Regions from separate parts of the Streptomyces spiramyceticus genome, predicted to be linked through region 2. Evidence: riboswitches for the same ligand, from Rfam matches in the RefSeq annotation. Region 2 holds a riboswitch; the other holds the start of a gene.
What was found. A riboswitch is a leader RNA that binds a small molecule or an ion and turns the genes downstream of it on or off. The one in region 2 is predicted to bind glycine.

Region 1 (10,377 bases), 4.4 Mb from region 2:
TCCGTACCGGAGCTGTACATGCTCACGCTGTGGCTGCACGAGGAACCGAACCCCGAGGCCGACGCCGCCGACGGCATGCCCCTTCCGACGGACCTCCTGGTGCCGCTGGCCCCTGCACCCCCCGGCATCGCATCCCATCGCCCACACCGCGCCGCCGACCTGCTGCCCGTACTGACGCACCGACTCACGCCCTCTCCCCCTCCTGCCGTCCCGGCCACCCCGCTCCTCGGCCAGCCCGCCTGACAACTCGGCCCAACAGCGCCCCACGGTGCGCTTTCCGCCCCCTGTGCCCCGTGCCCGCTCCGGTCACGGGGCACAGTGACGCCGGCGCCACCCCCCATCCGGACTAGTCCGTACCGGCCACTCCGAACCACCCGAAGAGAGACCCCAGTTGACGTGAACCGTCCGCACGAGTGATGCGTCATTAATCAGTAAGGAGAGCTGCCGCGAAATCCCTGCGGATTGACGCCCGTGGGGCAACACTGGGACCGGACCGATTGATACGGGGGGCGGCCATGAACACCGCATCGAGCCGCAGGACACTCACTACAACGCAGCGAAAGAACCCTTCCATGTGCCAGCACCAGCCAGCCTGCCCGACCGCCGAGTCAGCCGATCGGGAAGCCGCGATCCTCGTGGCACACCACCCGGAACAGGGCTGGAGCCTGCTGTGCAACGGCGTCCTCGTCTTCGAGGACACCGGAGAGCTTCTGCCGGACGGCCAGATCATTGCGCCGCACCGGCCGCTCGACGTGGTCAAGGCCGCGTAGCACAGCCGATACAACCGGATACGACGAGGGGCCGGCCCGGAGGAAGTCTCCGAACCGGCCCCGACGCATGTCCGCGCCTGTGTACGTTACGCCCGTCAGTTGTCGTACTCATCCATCGGCGGGCACGAGCAGACGAGGTTGCGGTCACCGAACGCACCGTCGATCCGGCGCACCGGCGGCCAGTACTTGTCCGCGGCCGACACTCCGGCCGGGAAGACCGCCTCCTGGCGGCTGTACGCGTGCTCCCACTCCCCGCCGAGCGCGGCCGCGGTGTGCGGCGCGTTGTGCAGCGGGTTGTCGTCCGCGGGCCACTCGCCCGAAGCGACCTTCTCGATCTCGCCGCGTATGGCGATCATGGTGTCGCAGAAGCGGTCGATCTCGCCCAGGTCTTCGCTCTCGGTCGGCTCGATCATCAGCGTCCCGGCCACCGGGAACGACATGGTCGGCGCGTGGAAGCCGTAGTCGATGAGGCGCTTGGCGATGTCGTCGACACTCACGCCCGTCGACTTCGACAGCGGCCGCAGATCGACGATGCACTCGTGCGCGACCAGCCCGTTGGGACCGGTGTAGAGCACGGGGTAGTGCGGCTCCAGGCGCTTGGCGATGTAGTTCGCCGCGAGCACGGCGACCTGCGTGGCCCGCTTGAGGCCCTCGGCGCCCATCAGACGGACGTACGCCCACGAGATCGGCAGAATGCCCGCCGAGCCCCACGGAGCGGCCGAGATCGGGCCCACGCCCGTCTCCGGGCCGGCCGACGGCTGGAGCGGGTGGTTCGGCAGGTACGGCGCGAGGTGGGCCCGCACACCGACGGGACCGACACCGGGGCCGCCGCCACCGTGCGGGATGCAGAAGGTCTTGTGCAGATTCAGGTGCGACACGTCGCCGCCGAACTTGCCGGGCTTGGCCAGCCCCACCAGCGCGTTGAGGTTGGCACCGTCGACGTACACCTGGCCGCCGGCCTCGTGCACCGTCGCGCAGATGTCGGCGACGTGCTCCTCGAACACCCCGTGCGTGGACGGGTAGGTGATCATCAGCACCGACAGCTCGTCGCGGTACTGCTCGATCTTGGCGTGCAGGTCCTCGACGTCGACCTCGCCGTCCTCGCGGGTCTTGACGACGACGACCTTCATGCCGGCCATGACGGCGCTCGCGGCGTTGGTGCCGTGCGCGGACGACGGGATCAGGCACACCGTGCGCTGGTCGTCGCCGTTGGCCCGGTGGTACGCCCGCACGGCCAGGAGGCCCGCCAGCTCGCCCTGCGAACCGGCGTTGGGCTGGATCGACACCGCGTCGTAGCCGGTGACCTCGGCCAGCCGCTCCTCCAGCTCACGGATGAGCGTCAGATAGCCCTGCACCTGCTCGACCGGCGCGAAGGGGTGGATCGCCCCGAACTCCGGCCAGGTGACCGGCTCCATCTCGGTGGTCGCGTTCAGCTTCATGGTGCAGGAGCCGAGCGGGATCATGCCGCGGTCGAGCGCGTAGTCACGGTCTGCCAGCTTCCGCAGGTAGCGCAGCATCGCGGTCTCGGAACGGTGCTGGTGGAAGACCGGGTGCGTCAGGTAGTCGTCCGTGCGGAGCAGCCCCTCGGGCAGCGCCTCGGCCGTGGCGGCGTCCAGCGCCTCCAGGTCGGCCTCTACGCCGAATGCGGACCAGACAGCGGCGATCTGGGCGCGGGCCGTCGTCTCGTCGCAGGCGACAGATACGGAGTCGGCGTCGACGAGGTGCAGGTTGACGCCGCCCTGCCGGGCCGCGGCGACGACATCGGCGGCCTTGCCGGGGACGCGCACGGTCAGGGTGTCGAAGTACGAGCCGTGCACGACCTCGACACCGCCGGCCCGCAGGCCCTCGGCGAGCAGCGTCGCGTACCGGTGCGTGCGGCGTGCGATGCCGCGCAGGCCGTCGGGGCCGTGGTAGACGGCGTACATCCCGGCCATGACCGCGAGCAGCACCTGAGCGGTGCAGATGTTGCTGGTGGCCTTTTCCCGGCGGATGTGCTGCTCACGGGTCTGCAGCGCCAGCCGGTAGGCCTTGTTGCCGTCGGCGTCGACGGAGACACCGACGAGCCGCCCCGGCAGGCTGCGCGCGAACTTCTCGCGTACGGCCATGAAGCCCGCGTGCGGACCGCCGAAGCCCATCGGCACACCGAAGCGCTGGGTCGTGCCGACGGCGATGTCGGCGCCGAGCTCGCCGGGCGAGGTCAGCAGCGTCAGGGCCAGCAGATCGGCGGCGACGGTGACGATCGCCCCGAGCTCGTGCGCCTGCTCGATGACGGGCTTGATGTCCCGTACGACGCCGGACGCGCCGGGGTACTGGAGCAGCACACCGAAGACGCCGCGCTCGGCGACCTCGGCGGGAATCCCGTCGGAGAGGTCGGCGACGACGACCGCGACACCGGTCGGCTCCGCGCGCGTCTGGATGACGGCGACGGTCTGCGGCAGCGTGTCGGAGTCGATCAGAAAGACGCCGTTCTTGACCTTGCCGACGCGGCGCGCGAGCGCCATGGCCTCGGCGGCGGCGGTGCCCTCGTCGAGCAGCGAGGCGCCCGAGGTCGGCAGGCCGGTCAGGTCGGCCACCATCGTCTGGAAGTTGAGCAGCGCCTCAAGGCGGCCCTGCGAGATCTCCGGCTGGTAAGGCGTGTACGCCGTGTACCAGGCCGGGCTCTCCATGACGTTGCGCAGGATCACCGGCGGCGTGAAGGTGCCGTAGTAGCCGAGCCCGATCATCGGGGCGAGTACCTGGTTCTGGTCCGCGAGCGTGCGCAGCTCGGCCAGCACCTCGGCCTCGGTGCGCGCGTCCGGCAGCCCGAGCGCCCCGGCGCTCTTGATGACGTCCGGCACCGCGGCCGCGGTCAGCTCGTCGAGCGAGCCGTAACCGACCTGGGCAAGCATCTTGGCCTGCGCCTCGGCGTCGGGCCCTATGTGGCGCTGCTCGAAGGGGATGCCACGCTCAAGCTGCGAGAGCGGAATGCGGTTTGCGGTCATCTGCGGAAGGCCTCCTGGTCTGACACGACCTGCGAGGGGCACCACGGCACGGGTGCCCGGACGGCCTCCCCCTCTGTCATCTCAACCTGAGAGCTTCACCGGAGGGCCATTGAAGGCACGCTCCGGCTTTCACCGTCGGTGAGGGAGGGTTCCGTTCCGGACTGTGCTCTCTACGAACACAAGCCCGACCGGCGCCCACCCTGCTTTCCAGAGTGACCTCAACCGTGCGGTACGGGGGCCTGAGAGATTCCGGGGAGGATTTGCTCCTTCGGCGCCTCCGATACGTTCACCGAAGGACTCTCCCGCACGGGGTCAGCAGCCATTGGCCAGCCTACCAGCGAGGCCCGTCACCCATCCCTCGAGTGGCCGGGGCCCCCGATGTGCACTTTCGTAGTGTGTACGGGGAGCAGCTGCGATCAGTTGGAGGGACCGTGCAGACCGACATCGATCCACGCAGCCTGATTGGCCGGAAGGCGTTCGACCGCAACGGCAACAAGATCGGAACAGTGGACGAGGTGTACCTCGACGACGCCACCGGGGTCCCCGAATGGGCAGCTGTACGCACCGGCCTGTTCAGCCGGGACGCCTTCGTCCCCCTGGAGCCCAGCGAGGTCGTGAACGACTCCCTCCGCGTCCCCTACGAGCGCTCGCTCATCAAGGACGCCCCCGACTTCGGCGTCGGCCGCCACCTCTCCCCGGCACAGGAGCTGCAGCTCTACCACCACTACGGGCTCGATATCTCGTTCCCCGCTCCCGACACGCCTGAGGCGTCTGACAAGGACTTCGGCAAGATCGCCGGCGACGACACCGCCTGATCCTCCCCATCCTCTGCGACGGGCACCAGCGGGAGCGGATCCGACGGCACGAGGTCCGGATCGTCGACCTTGAAGGTCCTCACCCGCCCCGGCGCCGACGTCGGCTCCTCGAACCGCACCGTCACCCGCCCCACTCCGCTGCCCTGCACCCACCCCGCGCCGTACTCGGCGTGCCGCACGTCCTGTCCGGCCAGCCACCGGCGCTCCGGCGGCGGCTCGGACGCGTGCGCCGCCCCGTCGCCACCCCCGACCGGCTCCGCCTCCCCCACCTGTCGCACAGCCACATCCCCAGTCCCAGTCCCAGCCCCGGCCTCCGCTTTTGCCTGCTCGCCCGCTGCCTGGGCGAAGAGGTCCTCCTGGGTGTAGTCCGCGAGACCCGTGACGCCCACCCCGAGGAGCCGCACCCCGCCTGTCGTGTCCACTGCCTCCAGCAGCCGCCCCGCCGCCTCGCGGACCACGCTCGGATCGTCGGTCGGCCCACGCAGGGTCTCCGAGCGCGTCAACGTCGAGAAGTCGTACCGCCGTACCTTCAGCACGACCGTCCTGCCGGAATGCCCGGACGCCCGCAACCGCTGGACACACCGGTCGGCCAGCCGGCCCACTTCGATCCTGATCCTGACCCGGTCGTGCAGGTCCACCTCGAAGGTGTCCTCGACCGACACCGATTTGGCGTCCCGCTCGGCGACCACCGGCCGGTCGTCGTGCCCGACCGCCATCTGGTACAGCGACGCGCCGTGGGACTTCCCCAGCAGCCGTACAAGCTCGTCCTCGCCCGCCTCCGCCAGATCGGCGACGGTCGTCATCCCGGCCCGCCGCAGGTGCTCCCCGGTCGCCGGACCGACCCCGGGCAACGTCCGGACCGGCAGCGGTCCCAGCAGCTCCCGCTCGGTTCCCGGCTCGATGAGCACAAGACCGTCGGGCTTGGCCTGCTCCGACGCGATCTTGGCAAGCATTTTGGAGCCCGCGAGCCCCACGGACGCGGTGAGCCCCGTGACCACTCTGATGTCCGCCCGCAGCCGCTCCCCGGCCTTCCGGGCCGACACCGAGTCGTCGGCCACCCCTCCCGCCTCCAGGTCCACGAAGGCCTCGTCCAGGCTCAGCGGTTCGACCAGCGGGGAAAGCCGGCCGAGCAGCTCCATGACCTGTTCACTGACGGACCTGTAGAGAGCGAAGCGCGGCATGAGATAGGCGGCGTTCGGACACAGCCGCCGGGCCTGCGCCACCGGCATCGCCGAATGCACCCCGAAGCGCCTGGCCTCGTACGAGGCGGTGGCCACGACACCGCGCGTCCCGATCCCGCCGACCACGACCGGCTTTCCGCGCAGGCTGGGCTTCGCCGCCTGCTCCGCGGCAGCGTAGAAGGCATCCATGTCCAGATGCAGGATGGTCGGCGTGGATCTCACACCATCGATGCTGCCGCACGGCACTGACAATCGACCGGCGGCAGCACGGAAGGCAGCGTCTCAGACAGCCTTGTTACGGCGCCGTGCGAGCTCGTCGGTGGGATTGTGCCTGATCAGGGTCTCGCCCGTGTCGACGCGCTCGCCGTGCAGCTGGGACAGAGCGCTCTCCACATCCCGCCACACCACGCCCACGGCGATCCCGAAAATGCCCTGTCCGCCCTGGAGGAGTTCGACGACCTCGTCCGGCGAGGAGCACTCGTAGACGGTCGCCCCGTCGCTCATGAGCGTCATCCGGTCGAGGTCCTGGAAGCCGCGGGCCCGTAGATGCTGGACGGCGGTGCGGATGTTCTGCAGCGCGACACCGGTGTCCAGGAAGCGCTTGACGATCTTGAGGACGACGACGTCCCTGAAGCTGTAGAGACGCTGCGTGCCCGAGCCGTACGCGGCCCGGACACTCGGCTCGACCAGCCCTGTACGCGCCCAGTAGTCGAGCTGCCGGTACGTGATTCCGGCCGCCGCACAGGCGGTGGGCCCCCGGTACCCGATGCTCTCAGTGCTCTCGGCCGCGGCCGTTTCATCCCTGGCCGAGGCCGCGCCCTGCCGCCCCACCCGGGGGTCGACTGAACCGCCGTGAAGCGGATACGGCCCGCCCGCCACCGTACCGTCGCCGCTGCTTCTCACGCCGACCTCCGTCCTTGACCTGCCTTGTCGACGGTAGGCAGTCACCCGGGGTGCGTCAACGATCGCCACACTCGGCACGCCGAGTGATAATCACCCTGAGAGTGGTTTCCCGTACCTCTCTCCGGGGAAAGGCTACTCGAATGTGCCGACGGTCCGTGGCGTGAAGCTCACTGACTGTTGGTCCCGAAGTCCTCGGGAGAGATCTGATCGAGGAACTCGCGGAACTTCTCCACCTCGTCCTCCTGCTCGTCCGGGATGGCGATCCCGGCATCGTCCAGCACCCCGTCACTGCCGTAGATCGGCGTTCCGGTGCGCAGGGCCAGCGCTATGGCATCCGAAGGCCTCGCGCTCACTTCGACACCACTGGCAAAGACCAGCTCGGCGTAGAACACCCCTTCCCGCAGGTCGGTGATGCGTACTTCGGTGAGCTCCTGGCCAACCGCCTCCAGCACGTCCTTGAAAAGATCATGCGTCAGCGGCCTGGCAGGGGCCATCCCCTGCTGGGCAAAGGCGATCGCGGTCGCCTCTCCCGGCCCAATCCAGATGGGGAGGTACCGATCGCCTCCTACTTCACGCAGGAGCACGATCGGCTGGTTGGAGGGCATTTCCACCCGGACACCTACGACGTCGAGCTCGTTCACACAGCAACCCTAGGACGTGCCCGGCAGGTTTGGGTAGTCGGGCTCCTCCACGCTCAGTGCAGCCGCACGCCGAGCGCACTCTGGACCAGCGCCGCATGAAGCCGTACTGACAGCTCGGCGAGCTCCTTGGCTGTCGCCTCGGCATGTGCCCTGGTCTGCGGATTCCGGTGACGGCGCAGCGGCGCGACAATCTGTTCGACCAGGCCGGCCTCGCGGTCCGCCGCGGCTTTCACCGCACGCAAATGCCGCGGCTCCAGACCGAACCGCCCCAGGTCCGCCACCAACTTGGCCACCGTGACGACCTCGGCGTCGTAATCGCCACCCGGCAGGGGCGTGATCAGCCCGTACGACTCCCACTCGTCGAGCTCGTCCTCGCCGACCTCGGCGGCCGCGAGCAGCTCCGACCGGCCGATCCGGGCGGCGGTAGGACAATCGGCCCCGGTTTCCGGCGTACCGCCGGAAACCGGCAGCTGGATCTGTTCGCCGCGCTCCAGCGCATCGAGATGCTCCCGGATGACCTTGAGCGGAAGATAGTGGTCCCGCTGCATACGCAGCACCTGGGCCAGCCGCTCGACGTCCTCGGGACTGAATTTGCGGTAGCCGGACGGTGTCCGCTGCGGCTCGACCAGCCCCTCGGTCTCCAGAAAGCGGATCTTGGAGATGGTGACCTCGGGAAACTCGTCACGCAGCACGCTCAGCACGGTGCCGATACTCACCAGGCGATCGTCCGCGGTGGCGGTGCCGTGTCCGGCACCGCCCATCGGTGTTCGCAGCATGGACCTTCCCGTAAGGGTCAGATGCCCCGCTGGCTCGCATAGAAGACCAGCCGGTACTTACCGATCTGCACCTCGTCGCCGTTCGACAGCGCGACGGAGTCGATCCGCTCACGGTTGACGTAGGTGCCATTGAGACTGCCGACATCCGCGACGGTGAACCCGCCGTCCGCACCCCGGCGGAACTCCACGTGCCGTCGCGAGACGGTCACGTCGTCGAGGAAGATGTCACTCTGCGGGTGCCTGCCGGCCGTGGTCAGCTCACTGTCCAGCAGGAAGCGGCTGCCCGAGTTCGGACCGCGTCGTACCACCAGAAGCGCCGCACCGAGCGGAAGGGCATCAACGGCGGCCTGGGCCTCGGGCGACAGCGACGGGGCCGCGGTCTGTCCCGTTGCCTCCGCCTCGTACGCCTCCAGTCCGGAGATGGAGATGGTCGACGTCGTCTCCGAAGGACGCTCGCCGGACGCGCCCGCCCTCAGCGGAGCACCGCAGTTGGAACAGAAACGGCTGGCCTCGGCATTGCGGTGCCCGCACCTCGTACAAACCGGCAAGGCCGACATGGACGGATCCTCCTGCCGCGGATCTGATTCCCCGAAACCTATGCGGCCGGGACCCGCAGGGTCAACAGACGACGCGCCCTGGCCACCCGAAATGTCGCCGCCGGGACCAGCGACCTCGTCCCGGAAGAGCGGGCGCTCCGCACCCTGCTCCTCGGCTTCTCCACCACGCGGGGCACGATGCCGGGCGGTGCTGTTCGCACCGTCCTCGCGTGCACTCTTGCCGAACAACTTCGAAAACAACTTCACGGGCGATTCCCCTTGACTGAAACAGACCCGCCCGTGGGGCAGGACGAACCCTGAATGAACACACCTGCCGAACCGGACATCTTTACAACGTCCGTATCCACCAGACAGTTTCCACCACGCACCACGCCTTCGGTGCGCCGACCCCCCGCAACCTCATGCCCTAGTCCCGCAGCCGCCATGCGCCCCCGCCTCACCGCGGTGACGACTGAGCGTAGTCAGGCTGCTTCGCCGGTCGCAAGGCGTCCACAACGATCTTCTCGGACCGGGTCACTGTGGCGGTGGCCTGCTCCTTCTCCAAGGTCTGCACAATGCCGCCAGGGATGTTGAGCGCGGGTTCCAGATCCTGCGGCTTGCCGATCACCTTGAAGCGGTACGGCGCGGAAACCTTCCGGCCGTCCACCTCGATGCCGCCGTCCTCGTCCAGGAAGTACGTGTTCGCCACCACCCTGACGTCATTGATCTGGACAGCTTCCGCGCCCGCCGCCCGCAGTTCCTGGATCGTGTCCAGCAGCATGTCGGCCTCGACGGTGGAGTGTGGGTCCGTGATCGTCAGGTTGATGCCGGGGCCCTGTGCCGCCACGGTACCGGCCAGTACGCCGAGTTGCCGTTCCTTTTCCAGGGTCTGCTTGCGGGCCTCTTCAGCCTGGTCCGAGCTGTTCTCCAGCTCTGTCTTCTGATCGTCGAGGCGCTGCTTCTCGTCTTCGAGGCGCTGCGTACGGTCGTCCAACTCGTCGAGGATTCGCACCAGGTCCTCCTGGCGCGCTCCCCGCAGCGCACTGTCGTCGGTCGACCTGACCTGGATGGCAAGCCCGAGCCCGAGAACGAACAGCAACAGCGCCACGATCAGCTGGGCGCGTGTGACACGCGGCGGCCAGAGCCCTGCGATCAGCCGCTGACGTCCCGTCGGCGGCGGCAGTTCGGCCGACTGCCCGCTCCTCGACGCCGTCTCTTCGTCCCGCTGCGGCTCGGGGTTCTCTTCCGTACTCATCGGCCTCACGCCCGGAACACGTGACGGCGAATCGCCGCCGCGTTGGAGAAGATCCGGATGCCGAACACCACCACGACACCCGTGGACAACTGCGCGCCGACGCCCAACTTGTCGCCCAGGAACACGATCAGGGCGGCCACGACGACATTCGACAGGAACGAGACGACGAAGACCTTGTCGACGAAGATGCCGTCCAGCATGGCCCGCAGACCGCCGAAGACCGCATCGAGCGCGGCGACGACGGCAATCGGCAGATAGGGCTCGACCACCGCCGGTACCTCGGGTCGGACCAACAGTCCGACCACGACTCCCACGACGAGGCCCAGTACGGCGATCACGATCTGCCCTTCCCTGTGTTGGCCACGCTCTTCCCGGCGTCCGTGGCCAGCGGCTCTGCTGTATGTACGATCAGGCTCGACGCCGCGGGAAGCCGCACGTCGTCCTGATGGGAAATGCTCCACCTGATGCCGTAGTCGTCCTCCAGCACCTTCAGGTACTGGCCGTCCGCACTGTCCCGGA
Region 2 (10,377 bases):
TCACGAGAGCCTCACTCGGGGGTCGATCACTGCGTACAGAAGGTCCACGACGAGGTTCGCGAGCACGATGAGGAAGGCGGCGATGAGCGTGACGCCGATGATCAGCGGCAGGTCGCGTCCAGTGATCGCCTCAACAGCTGCGTCCCCGAGACCCGGCAGGTTGAACGTGGTCTCGGTCAGCACCGCTCCGCCCACCAGCGCACCCAGGTCCAGGCCGAGAACGGTGAGGATCGGGGTCATGGTCGAGCGCATGGCGTGCTTGCCGATGACCACCGGTTCCCGCAGGCCCTTGGCCCGGGCGGTACGGATGTAGTCCTCGCCGAGGATTTCCAGCATGGTCGCGCGGGTGAGCCGGGCGTACATCGCGGCGTACAGGAAGGCGAGCGTGACCCAGGGAAGGAGCAGGCTCTCGAACCAGGCCGCCGGATTCTCGGTGATGCCCTCGTAGTCGACGCTGATCCACTGCAGTCCGTAACTGAAGATCGCCAGTGAGACCAGGCCGGTGAAGTAGATGGGGAGGGAGACGCCGCCGAGCGCGATGCTCATGGCCGCGCGGTCCCACAGCGTGCCTCGCTTGAGAGCCGAGAGCACACCGGTCGCGACACCGCCGATCACCCAGAGCAGGCAGGCACCGATCGCCAGGGACACCGTGACCGGGAGCCGGTCCATGAGGATCGGCCAGATCTCCTGCTCGGTACGGAACGAGTAACCGAAGCAGGGCGCCGAACAGTGGCTGACGTCAATACCGTTGGCGTAGTCACGGCCGACCACCAGTCCCTGCAGGAAGTGCCAGAACTGGACGAGGATGGGGTCGCTGAGTCCCATCTTCTGCCGGATGCCCTCGATGGCCTCCGGGTCGGCCTGTTTGCCGACGAAGAGCAGAGCGGGGTCGGTTCCCGTCAGCTTCGGGATCATGAAGAAGATGGCGAAGGTCGCGAGAATGACGACCATCAGCATCACGACGACGGCGAACAAGCGCCGGATGAGGTATGCGAACACTGTGCTCGGCCCGGCGGCGGCCCGGGTCCCCTGCATGGTGGGAGGGGTTTCCCGGGCCGCCGCACACGGCCATCACCTGCCCTTCGGGCTTATCGGGTCCGGTGACGGAGTCGGCGGATCATCACAACTACTTGACGACGCCGAGAGAGACGTAGTCGTAGCGGCCGCTGTAGGAGTCGGCCGTGTAGACGTTGGTCAGGCGGCTGCTGCGCCAGGTGATCGTCTTCTCGTACACGAACGGCAGGTAGACGGCGCGGTCGGAGACCATGTGGTTGATCTCCTTGTAGATCTCACCGGCCTTGTCCGGGTCCGTCTCGGCGATCGCGTCGTCGAAGAGCTTGTTGATCTTCGGGTCGTTGGTCTCGCTGTTGTTGTAGTTGCCGGACGGGACGATGAAGCGACCGTCGACCAGCGGCTGGGAGAAACCCTGGCCGGTCGGGAAGTCCGGGCCCCAGCCCGAGATGATGATGCCGTAGCCCTTGGACTTGACCACCTTCGGCGAACCGTTGATGGAGCTGGACTGGGCACCGTCGATCTGGTCGATCTCGGCCTTGATGCCGACCTTTTCGAGCGACGCCTGCAGCGACTCGGCGGTGGCGACCTCCTGCGGCTTGTTGTTCCGCACCGAGATCGTGGTCTTGAAGCCGTTCGGCTTGCCGCACGCCTTCAGGTGTTCCTTGGCCTTGGCGACGTTCGCGCCCGGGTCCTTCAGCACACCGTACGGGTCGTAGTTGTCGGTGCCCTTGATGCTCTTGGGGAGCATGTTCTCGGCGATCTCGCCACCGGCCAGCGGGCCACCGCGGGCGGTCTGAAGCGACTTCTTGTCGGCCGCGTAGATGACCGCCTTGCGGCAGTCGATGTTGTTCATCGGAGCCACGGTCTCGGGGAAGACCGCGTAACGGATGAAGTTGGTCAGACCGTTGTCGACATTGGCCTTGTGCTTCTGCAGTGCCTCGGTGCGCCCGGACTGGGTCATGCCCGTCGCGTTCAGGTCGAGGTCGTAGTCGCCCTTGATCAGACGCTTGTCGATGTCGTCGGCGTTGGAGCTGATCGTGACCGTGATCTTGTCCGGGAGTGCCGGGCGGATCGGGTCGGACGACTTCTTCCAGTTCGTGTTGCGCACCAGGGTGCCGCCCTTGCCGGGCGTGTACGACTCGAACTTGTACGGGCCCGAGGAGAAGGGCTTCAGCCCGAACTTGGCCCCGGTGTCCTTCGCCTGCGGGACCGGCGTGCTCGTCGGCAGCGCGAGGATCTGCTCGAAGTCACCGTTGGGCTTGGGGAGCTTGAAGATGATGGTCTTGTCGTCGGGCGTCTCGATGGCCTTCAGGCCGAGCTTGTCCTTCGACTTGTCCTTGTACGGACCCTTGTACTCGCCCTTGGGGTCGAGGACCTGCTTGAGGTAGCCGGGGCCGCCGGCGATCACGTCGGTGGCCCAGGTGCGCTCGATGCCGTACTTGATGTCCTTCGAGGTGATCGGCGAGCCGTCCTCGAAGGTGACGCCGTCGCGCAGCGTGTACTTGTAGGTCTTGCCGTCGTCACTGATCTCGGCCATGCCGGTGGCCAGGTCGGGGACGAGGGAGGTGCTCTTCACGCCCGGCTCGGTCGCGTACGACACGAGCTGACGCGTGTAGAAGCGGGAGAAGTCCCAGGCGAAGCCGTAGTACATGCGCGCCGGGTCGAGGGAGTCGAAGTCCTGGGAGCCCGCGAACTTGAGCGTCCCGCCCTTCTTGGCCGACTTGTTCGCGATGCCCTTGGTCGCGGCGTTGAACCCGGCGGCCTTGCCGTCGCCGTCACCGCCGTTGTCGTTGCCGCCTCCGCAGGCCGCGGTACCCAGCAGAGCCGCGACGACGAGTGCCGACCCTGCGGCCAGTCTGCGCCTGGTTGAGCTGTTGGTTGTCACGATCTCGCATCCTCCGTGAGATTGGCGGTTCCTGAAGTGGAACCGGCCATTGGGGGGTTGCCTCCTGACAGGTCGGCAGGGGCGTGTCACTGTGGCCGAACGGTGGTGCGGCGAGGCGCGGTCAGCGCGATCCCTTGGGATCAAGGGCGTCACGCACTCCGTCACCGAAGAGGTTGAAGGCCAGTACGGTGACGAAGATGGCCAGACCCGGGATCACCATGAACATCGGGTCGCTCTCGTAGGTGCTCACCGCCTTGGAAAGCATCTGTCCCCAGGAGGCCGTCGGAGGCTTGACCCCGGCGCCCAGGAAGCTCAGTGCCGCTTCCGTGAGGATGTTGGTGGGGATCATCAGCGTCGTGTACACGGTGATGGGCGCCACCAGGTTCGGCAGCAGTTCCCGGAAGAGGATGTACGACCGGCCGGCGCCGAGGCTGCGTGCCGCCTCGACGTACTCGCGCTCCCTCAGCGAGAGGGTCTGACCGCGCACGATGCGGCCGACGTACGGCCAGCCGAAGAAGCCGATGACGACGATGAGCGCACCGATCCGCACCCCGCTTCCCGTGATGCCGAACAGCTCGTTGGGAAGGACCGAGACCAGCGCGATGATGAACAGCAGCTGGGGGAAGGCGAGAAGAACGTCCATGACCCGGCTGATCGCCGCGTCGACCCAGCCGCCGAAATAGCCGGCGATGACGCCGAAGACCGAGCCGAGCAGAACGGCGAACATGGCCGCGAGGAATGCGACGAGCAGCGAGATGCGGGCTCCGTAGACGACACGGCTGAACACGTCGCGCCCGTTGATCGGCTCGACCCCGAAGAGGAAGTCGGAGCTCATGCCGCCCAGTGAGCCGACCGGCGTGCCGAGCAGCGGGTCGATCTGGTCTTCGTGGAACTCGTTCGGCGGGTGTCCCAGGAGACTGACGATCAAGGGCGCGAAGACCGCGACCAGGATCAGGAACACCACGACTACGCCGCCGGCCAGCGCTACCTTGTCGCGCTTGAGCCGCACCCAGGCGATCTTCCATGGCGAACGGCCTTCGATGGCTTTCGCCGGGACATCGGCCGCGACGTCAACGGCCGCGGTCTCGGCCGCGCTCGTGTCGTGCAGTGGTGCCGTCATCGTGGTGGGGACCCCTCTCGGCTCGACCGACGGTGGTCGGCCCGCGCCCGCCGCTGTAGCGGCTTTTCGCATCGCAGGTGCATGTGGTGCAGAAGGTGCTCAGAGAAACGCAGTTGACGCGCGGAAAGCGGGTCGTACAGAGGACCGACGTTCCTTGTTGCGGGAGTCTTCAATGAGCGCGCGATCACCCGCCAGACCTGGCGGGCAATGGATGCGTAACCGTGATGTGGCCTGTGGGCTTCCGTTATGCGGACGCCGTGCTCGGCTCAGCGGATCAGAAGTGGTCTATTGCACCAGACCGGGCATGCCGCCCAACGGCCGTTATGAACCGGCGAATTGGGCTATGGGGTGCCCTTGGATTGGGGCAGGGCTACGGGCTGGGGGCTGGGGCCGTCAGTAGGCGCGGGGAGCGGGGTAGCCGTAGCCGGACGCGGTGGAGGAGGGGGCGGCGGGTGCGTGCGCCTCGCGGTCGTAGAACGGGCGGGCGTTGGCACGCAGCCACATCGAGACCGGGTCGTACTCGTCGGACATCGCGACGGTGGAGACGGGCAGGCCGTCGGGAACCACACCGATCGACTGCTGCATCATCGTGCGCACCGCGTCCACCGACTGCTGGCTCGTGTCGTAGAGGTCGAGTCCGACGGCCAGATAGGGCGCCCCCAGCGCAGGCTGCACCCAAGCGCGGCGCAGCGAGCGGACTGCGGGCGTACGGTGGGCGTTCTGCGTGAGCAGGGCGTAGAACTGGGGGATCTCGATGGCCGGTTCGGACAGCCGCAGCGGCCCGGCGGGCATCCGGTCGAGCCCGCTCGCGATGCGCCGCAGGTCGAGCCACGGGATGCCGACGCCGCCGCCGGGGGCGTGCGGGTTGAGCCAGATGCCCCAGCGGTCGGGGAAGAGTGCGCGCGCGATGTCGCGGCCGGAAATCACTTCGTACGCCCGGCTCCAGCCGCTCGCGGCGAGCTCCTGGGCGGACGTGACGCACGGGGCGTAACCGAGGCCGTCGATCTCCATGTTTCCGTACTGCGCGTCGGGCGAGCCCGCCTGGCCGTGCCAGAGGAGCATCCAGACCTGGCCGCCCGCCGGGTCGGCGAGGGCGCGCAGCAGCGCCTCATAGGCGTCGTACCGCCCGGGTGTCACCTGGCGCAGCATGTGCTCGACCTGCCCGGCCGCCGCAGTGCCTGACGCGCTCACCCTGGTCCCGCCCCTCTTCGATCCACCGTGTCACCAACCGCCCCCGTATGGCGAGGTCATCAAACCAGCTTAAGCGGCAGCACTGACACAGACTTGACGCTTGCCGCAGATGCCCTGGCAGTCCGCAGCAGCCCGCAGCAGTCCGCAGGAGTCCTCGGGTGTCAGGCGCGGGTGTAGAAGGGCCGCACCCTTTCCAGCATCCAGTCGGCGACAGGGTCCTTGGCGACGTCCAGCAGAAGCAGGTTGACCGGCCAGGGCACCTGGACCCGGCCGAGCGCCCGGCCGAGGGCGTCCATCGGGGCACTGCCGTCGGCGGCCTCCCAGGACGACAGCTGTACGCCGACGAAGAGCGTCGGGGACTCGCCCTCAATGCTCGCGAGCACCCTGCGGGCGGTGACCACCACCCGGCTTTCCTCGAACTCCCCCGCGGCGGCGGCGAGGAAGTCGACCGGCTCCTCCTGCCAGTCCGGCTCGAAGAGCCGCACCCGGGCGCCGCCGGCCGGTCCGTCCAGCGGCGTACGGCCGGCCCGGCACAGCTCGGCGACGGCGGCCGGCGGCAGCGGCACGCCGACCGCACCGTCGGGGTTCACGGCGATGCCCAGCTGCGGGGGCAGGCCGCGGGCGAACTCGCGGGCGGGGGCGACGGCGAAGGACATGTGGGGTCCGGCGCACTGGCGGAGCTGCTGCTCGGAGCTGAAGACGGGGACGTACGCCGCGCCCTGGATCTCCAGGGTCGGCAGATCCAGGTCCGGCGAGTCTGGGCCGCCGCCGGACGGCAGCGGCACCCATACCTGGCTGCGGCCGAGCACCTCGACTATGCGGGCACCCGCGGCGGGGTTGCCCAAGGAGGCGGCCAGGACCTCTTCGAGTTCATTGCCCGGCCAGCCGCCGCCGCCGTGCGGATGGGCGGGTGCCGGAAAGTCTGGGTAATCCACGGGTACGACCTTAACGCCGGTGCGTGGCCGTGCCCTGTGGGGCTCTTCCCTACCGCTTCGGCGGGAAGTCGATCACCGTCAGTGCCCCCGCCGCATCCCGGTCCAGCAGCACCGCCGACGCACACCCCGCCGGCACCCTGCCCCGCTCCGCGTCCCGTACGAGCCGGGCCACCGCCCGCCGGTGCCGTGCGAAGGCGTAGCCGGAGACGCCTCGGCCACGTTCCTCCTGCCCCGCCCGTGCCACCTCCGGCGTCACGTCGAGCAGCACCAGGTGCAGGGCGACGCCCCTGCGGCGGGCGTCGCGCGCCAGCCAGCGGCGTACCCAGGCGAGCGTGCCGCAGTCGTGGACCACGACGCTGTCGCCGGAGCGCAGCGCGCGCCGCAGTCCGGCGTAGTGGGCCGCCCGGACAAGGGGGCGGTAGAGGGCGTACGGCAGCAGCCTCGGCATCCGCGCCGCCCACCGCTCCCGTACGTCCTGCGAATCAATGCGGCGCGCGGCACTGGCCGTACGCCGGATCAGCGTGCTCTTGCCACTGCCGGGCAGGCCGGAGACGACCACCACGTCCCCCGCCGAGAAGCCCAGAACGCGCGGGCTGCGGCCCGCGCGCAGGCGCAGGTCGCGGACGGTCGGCGCGGGCCGGCGCGTGGCCTGCCTCGCCGGTACGCCGTGCTGTGCGGGCACCGCGCCGTGCACGGTCCCTGCCGTGGCCGCGTACGCGCCAGGCTGCTGCAACGTCATCGTCCTCCCCCAGTCGGGTGTCATCCACCCTTGCCCAAGAAGTGTAAAGAAAAGGTAATGAGCCACAAGCGATTTGCGGGGTGCAGCCCGAGCGTCCCGCTCCCGGACGATGCGTGCAATGATGTGCGCGCCAACTGCATACCGGCCGCTTGAATCCGCGCGGGAGAGTCCGAAGCACCCAGTTGTACTCCAGCAGTACGCAGTGCCCAGGACGCCGAAGGAGCAAGTTCCTCCCTTGAATCTCTCAGGCCCCGTACCGCGCGGGCGAGGCAGATCTGAAAAGCGAGTCGCCGTCGTGCGGCTCCACCCAAGGTGCAAGCCGGGGCTCTTTGCGAGCTCTCGGTGAACCTCTCAGGTTCCGATGACAGATGGGGAGGATTGTCCTCGCCTGTCATGCCCTGGGAGCCCCGCACATGAGCAATGTCCCCCGTCACACCGCCCTCGATGCGCTGCATCGCTCACTGGGCGCGTCCATGACCGACTTCGCGGGCTGGGACATGCCGCTCCGGTACGGCAGTGAGCGCGACGAACACAACGCCGTACGGACCCGCGCCGGCCTCTTCGATCTCTCCCACATGGGCGAGATCACCGTCACCGGTCCGCAGGCCGTCGACCTTCTGAATTACGCACTCGTCGGCAACATCGGCACCATCGGCCCCGGCCGCGCCCGCTACACCATGATCTGCCAGGAGGACGGCGGGATCCTCGACGACCTGATCGTCTACCGCCTGGCCGAAACCGAGTACATGGTTGTCGCCAACGCCGGGAACGCGCAGATCGTCCTCGACGCCATCACCGAGCGCGCTGCCGCTCAAGGCGGATTCGAGGCCGAGGTACGGGACGACCGTGACGCGTACGCCCTGATCGCCGTCCAGGGCCCCGAGTCCCCCGGCATCCTGAAGTCCATCACCGACGCCGACCTGGACGGGCTGAAGTACTACGCCGGCCTGCCCGGCACCGTCGCGGGCGTCCCCGCCCTCATCGCCCGTACCGGTTACACCGGCGAGGACGGCTTCGAGCTCTTCGTGGCTCCGGCCGACGCCGAGAAACTGTGGCAGGCACTGACCGAGGCGGGCAAGGACGTCGGCCTCGTCCCCGCCGGGCTCTCCTGCCGCGACACCCTGCGCCTGGAAGCGGGCATGCCGCTGTACGGGCACGAGCTGACCACCGCGCTCACCCCCTTCGACGCGGGCCTGGGCAGGGTCGTCAAGTTCGAGAAGGAAGGCGACTTCGTCGGCCGCGCCGCCCTGGAGGCCGCCGCCGAGCGCGCCGAGACCGCGCCGCCGCGCAAGCTGGTCGGCCTGATCGCCGAGGGCCGTCGCGTCCCGCGCGCCGGTTTCTCGGTCGTGGCCGACGGCAAGGTCATCGGCGAGGTCACCTCCGGCGCCCCGTCCCCGACGCTGGGCAAGCCGATCGCCATGGCATACGTCGACGCCGCGCACGCGGCGCCCGGCACCTCCGGTGTCGGCATCGACATTCGCGGTACGCATGAGCCGTACGAGGTCGTCGCGCTGCCGTTCTACAAGCGCCAGAAGTGACCCCACGCACAACCTGCCCGTTCACCAGCACTCCCCCGCGTACAGGAGAATTCAGGTCATGAGCAACCCCCAGCAGCTGCGTTACAGCAAGGAGCACGAGTGGCTGTCGACCGCCGAGGACGGCGTCGCGACGGTCGGCATCACGGAGTTCGCGGCCAACGCGCTCGGTGACGTCGTCTACGCCCAGCTCCCGGAGGTCGGCGACACGGTGACCGCGGGCGAGACCTGCGGCGAACTGGAGTCGACCAAGTCGGTCAGCGACCTGTACTCGCCCGTCTCCGGCGAGGTCGTCGAGTCCAACCAGGACGTCGTGGACGACCCGTCGCTGGTGAACTCCGCCCCGTTCGAGGGCGGCTGGCTGTTCAAGGTACGCGTCGCGGAGGAGCCGGCCGACCTGCTCTCCTCCGACGAGTACATCGCCCTCACCTCCGGCAACTGAGACCTCGATCGGGACCGTGATGACGCTTCTCAACACTCCCCTGCATGAGCTCGACCCGGACGTCGCCGCCGCCGTCGACGCCGAGCTGCACCGCCAGCAGTCCACCCTCGAAATGATCGCCTCGGAGAACTTCGCTCCGGTCGCCGTCATGGAGGCCCAGGGCTCCGTCCTTACCAACAAGTACGCCGAGGGCTACCCGGGCCGCCGTTACTACGGCGGCTGCGAGCACGTCGATGTCGTCGAGCAGATCGCCATCGACCGCATCAAGGCGCTCTTCGGCGCCGAGCACGCGAACGTACAGCCGCACTCGGGCGCCCAGGCCAACGCGGCCGCGATGTTCGCGCTGATCAAGCCCGGCGACACGATCATGGGTCTGAACCTCGCCCACGGCGGGCACCTGACCCACGGCATGAAGATCAACTTCTCCGGCAAGCTCTACAACGTGGTCGCGTACCACGTCGACGACACCACCGGCGAGGTCGACATGGCCGAGGTCGAGCGCCTCGCCAAGGAGTCGAAGCCGAAGCTGATCGTGGCCGGCTGGTCGGCGTACCCGCGTCAGCTGGACTTCGCCGCCTTCCGCCGCATCGCGGACGAGGTCGGCGCGTACCTCATGGTCGACATGGCACACTTCGCCGGTCTGGTCGCCGCGGGCCTGCACCCCAACCCGGTGCCGCACGCCCACGTCGTCACGACCACCACGCACAAGACCCTCGGCGGTCCGCGCGGCGGTGTGATCCTGTCCACGCAGGAGCTCGCCAAGAAGATCAACTCGGCGGTCTTCCCCGGTCAGCAGGGCGGCCCGCTGGAGCACGTCATCGCCGCGAAGGCCGTCTCCTTCAAGGTGGCGGCGTCGGAGGAGTTCAAGGAGCGCCAGCAGCGCACCCTGGACGGCGCCCGCATTCTGGCCGAGCGCCTGGTGCAGCCCGACGTCACCGAGCACGGCGTGTCCGTCCTCACCGGCGGCACGGACGTCCACCTGGTCCTCGTCGACCTGCGGAACTCCGAGCTCGACGGCCAGCAGGCCGAGGACCGTCTCCACGGGCTCGGCATCACGGTCAACCGCAACGCCATCCCGAACGACCCCCGGCCTCCGATGGTCACCTCGGGTCTGCGGATCGGTACGCCGGCCCTTGCCACCCGCGGTTTCCAGGCCGAGGACTTCACCGAGGTCGCGGACATCATCGCCGAGGCCCTGAAGCCGTCGTACGACGCCGACGCCCTGGCGGCCCGCGTCACGGCGCTCGCCGACAAGCACCCGCTTTACCCTGGTCTGAAGTAGTTCCGTACGCAACAGACTCAATATCGGGGCACCGCGCACACTGGACAGTGAGTGCGGTGCCCCGCACCTTGTGCACCGCCATTGATCATCTGCACCACCCCGGCAGACAGCGGCGTCTACCAACCCCTTAGGAGTACCCCCGTGGCCATCTCGGTCTTCGACCTGTTCTCGATCGGCATCGGCCCGTCCAGCTCCCATACGGTCGGCCCCATGCGCGCCGCCCGGCTGTTCGCC

Region 1: another riboswitch for glycine. It lies ahead of gcvP (aminomethyl-transferring glycine dehydrogenase); the one in region 2 lies ahead of gcvT (glycine cleavage system aminomethyltransferase GcvT).

The regions. Positions count from the first base shown of each region.
Region 1 covers NZ_JARBAX010000001.1:363,906-374,282, forward strand. The annotation lists gene PXH83_RS01535 (hypothetical protein) at 1-243, shown strand, start outside; gene PXH83_RS01540 (DUF5999 family protein) at 573-770, shown strand; gene gcvP (aminomethyl-transferring glycine dehydrogenase) at 866-3,751, opposite strand; glycine riboswitch at 3,818-3,967, opposite strand; glycine riboswitch at 3,969-4,066, opposite strand; gene PXH83_RS01550 (PRC-barrel domain-containing protein) at 4,183-4,566, shown strand; gene PXH83_RS01555 (DNA polymerase IV) at 4,476-5,969, opposite strand; gene PXH83_RS01560 (MerR family transcriptional regulator) at 6,030-6,650, opposite strand; gene PXH83_RS01565 (bifunctional nuclease family protein) at 6,818-7,291, opposite strand; gene ftsR (transcriptional regulator FtsR) at 7,345-8,067, opposite strand; gene PXH83_RS01575 (FHA domain-containing protein) at 8,085-8,978, opposite strand; gene PXH83_RS01580 (DUF881 domain-containing protein) at 9,061-9,858, opposite strand; gene PXH83_RS01585 (small basic family protein) at 9,864-10,196, opposite strand; gene PXH83_RS01590 (DUF881 domain-containing protein) at 10,193-10,377, opposite strand, start outside.
Region 2 covers NZ_JARBAX010000001.1:4,767,458-4,777,834, reverse strand. The annotation lists gene PXH83_RS22005 (ABC transporter permease) at 1-999, opposite strand; gene PXH83_RS22010 (ABC transporter ATP-binding protein) at 1-4, opposite strand, end outside; gene PXH83_RS22000 (ABC transporter substrate-binding protein) at 1,127-2,899, opposite strand; gene PXH83_RS21995 (ABC transporter permease) at 3,021-4,019, opposite strand; gene PXH83_RS21990 (enhanced serine sensitivity protein SseB C-terminal domain-containing protein) at 4,413-5,210, opposite strand; gene PXH83_RS21985 (enhanced serine sensitivity protein SseB) at 5,372-6,145, opposite strand; gene PXH83_RS21980 (AAA family ATPase) at 6,195-6,884, opposite strand; glycine riboswitch at 7,035-7,153, shown strand; glycine riboswitch at 7,154-7,262, shown strand; gene gcvT (glycine cleavage system aminomethyltransferase GcvT) at 7,298-8,422, shown strand; gene gcvH (glycine cleavage system protein GcvH) at 8,481-8,861, shown strand; gene glyA (serine hydroxymethyltransferase) at 8,881-10,143, shown strand; gene PXH83_RS21960 (L-serine ammonia-lyase) at 10,285-10,377, shown strand, end outside.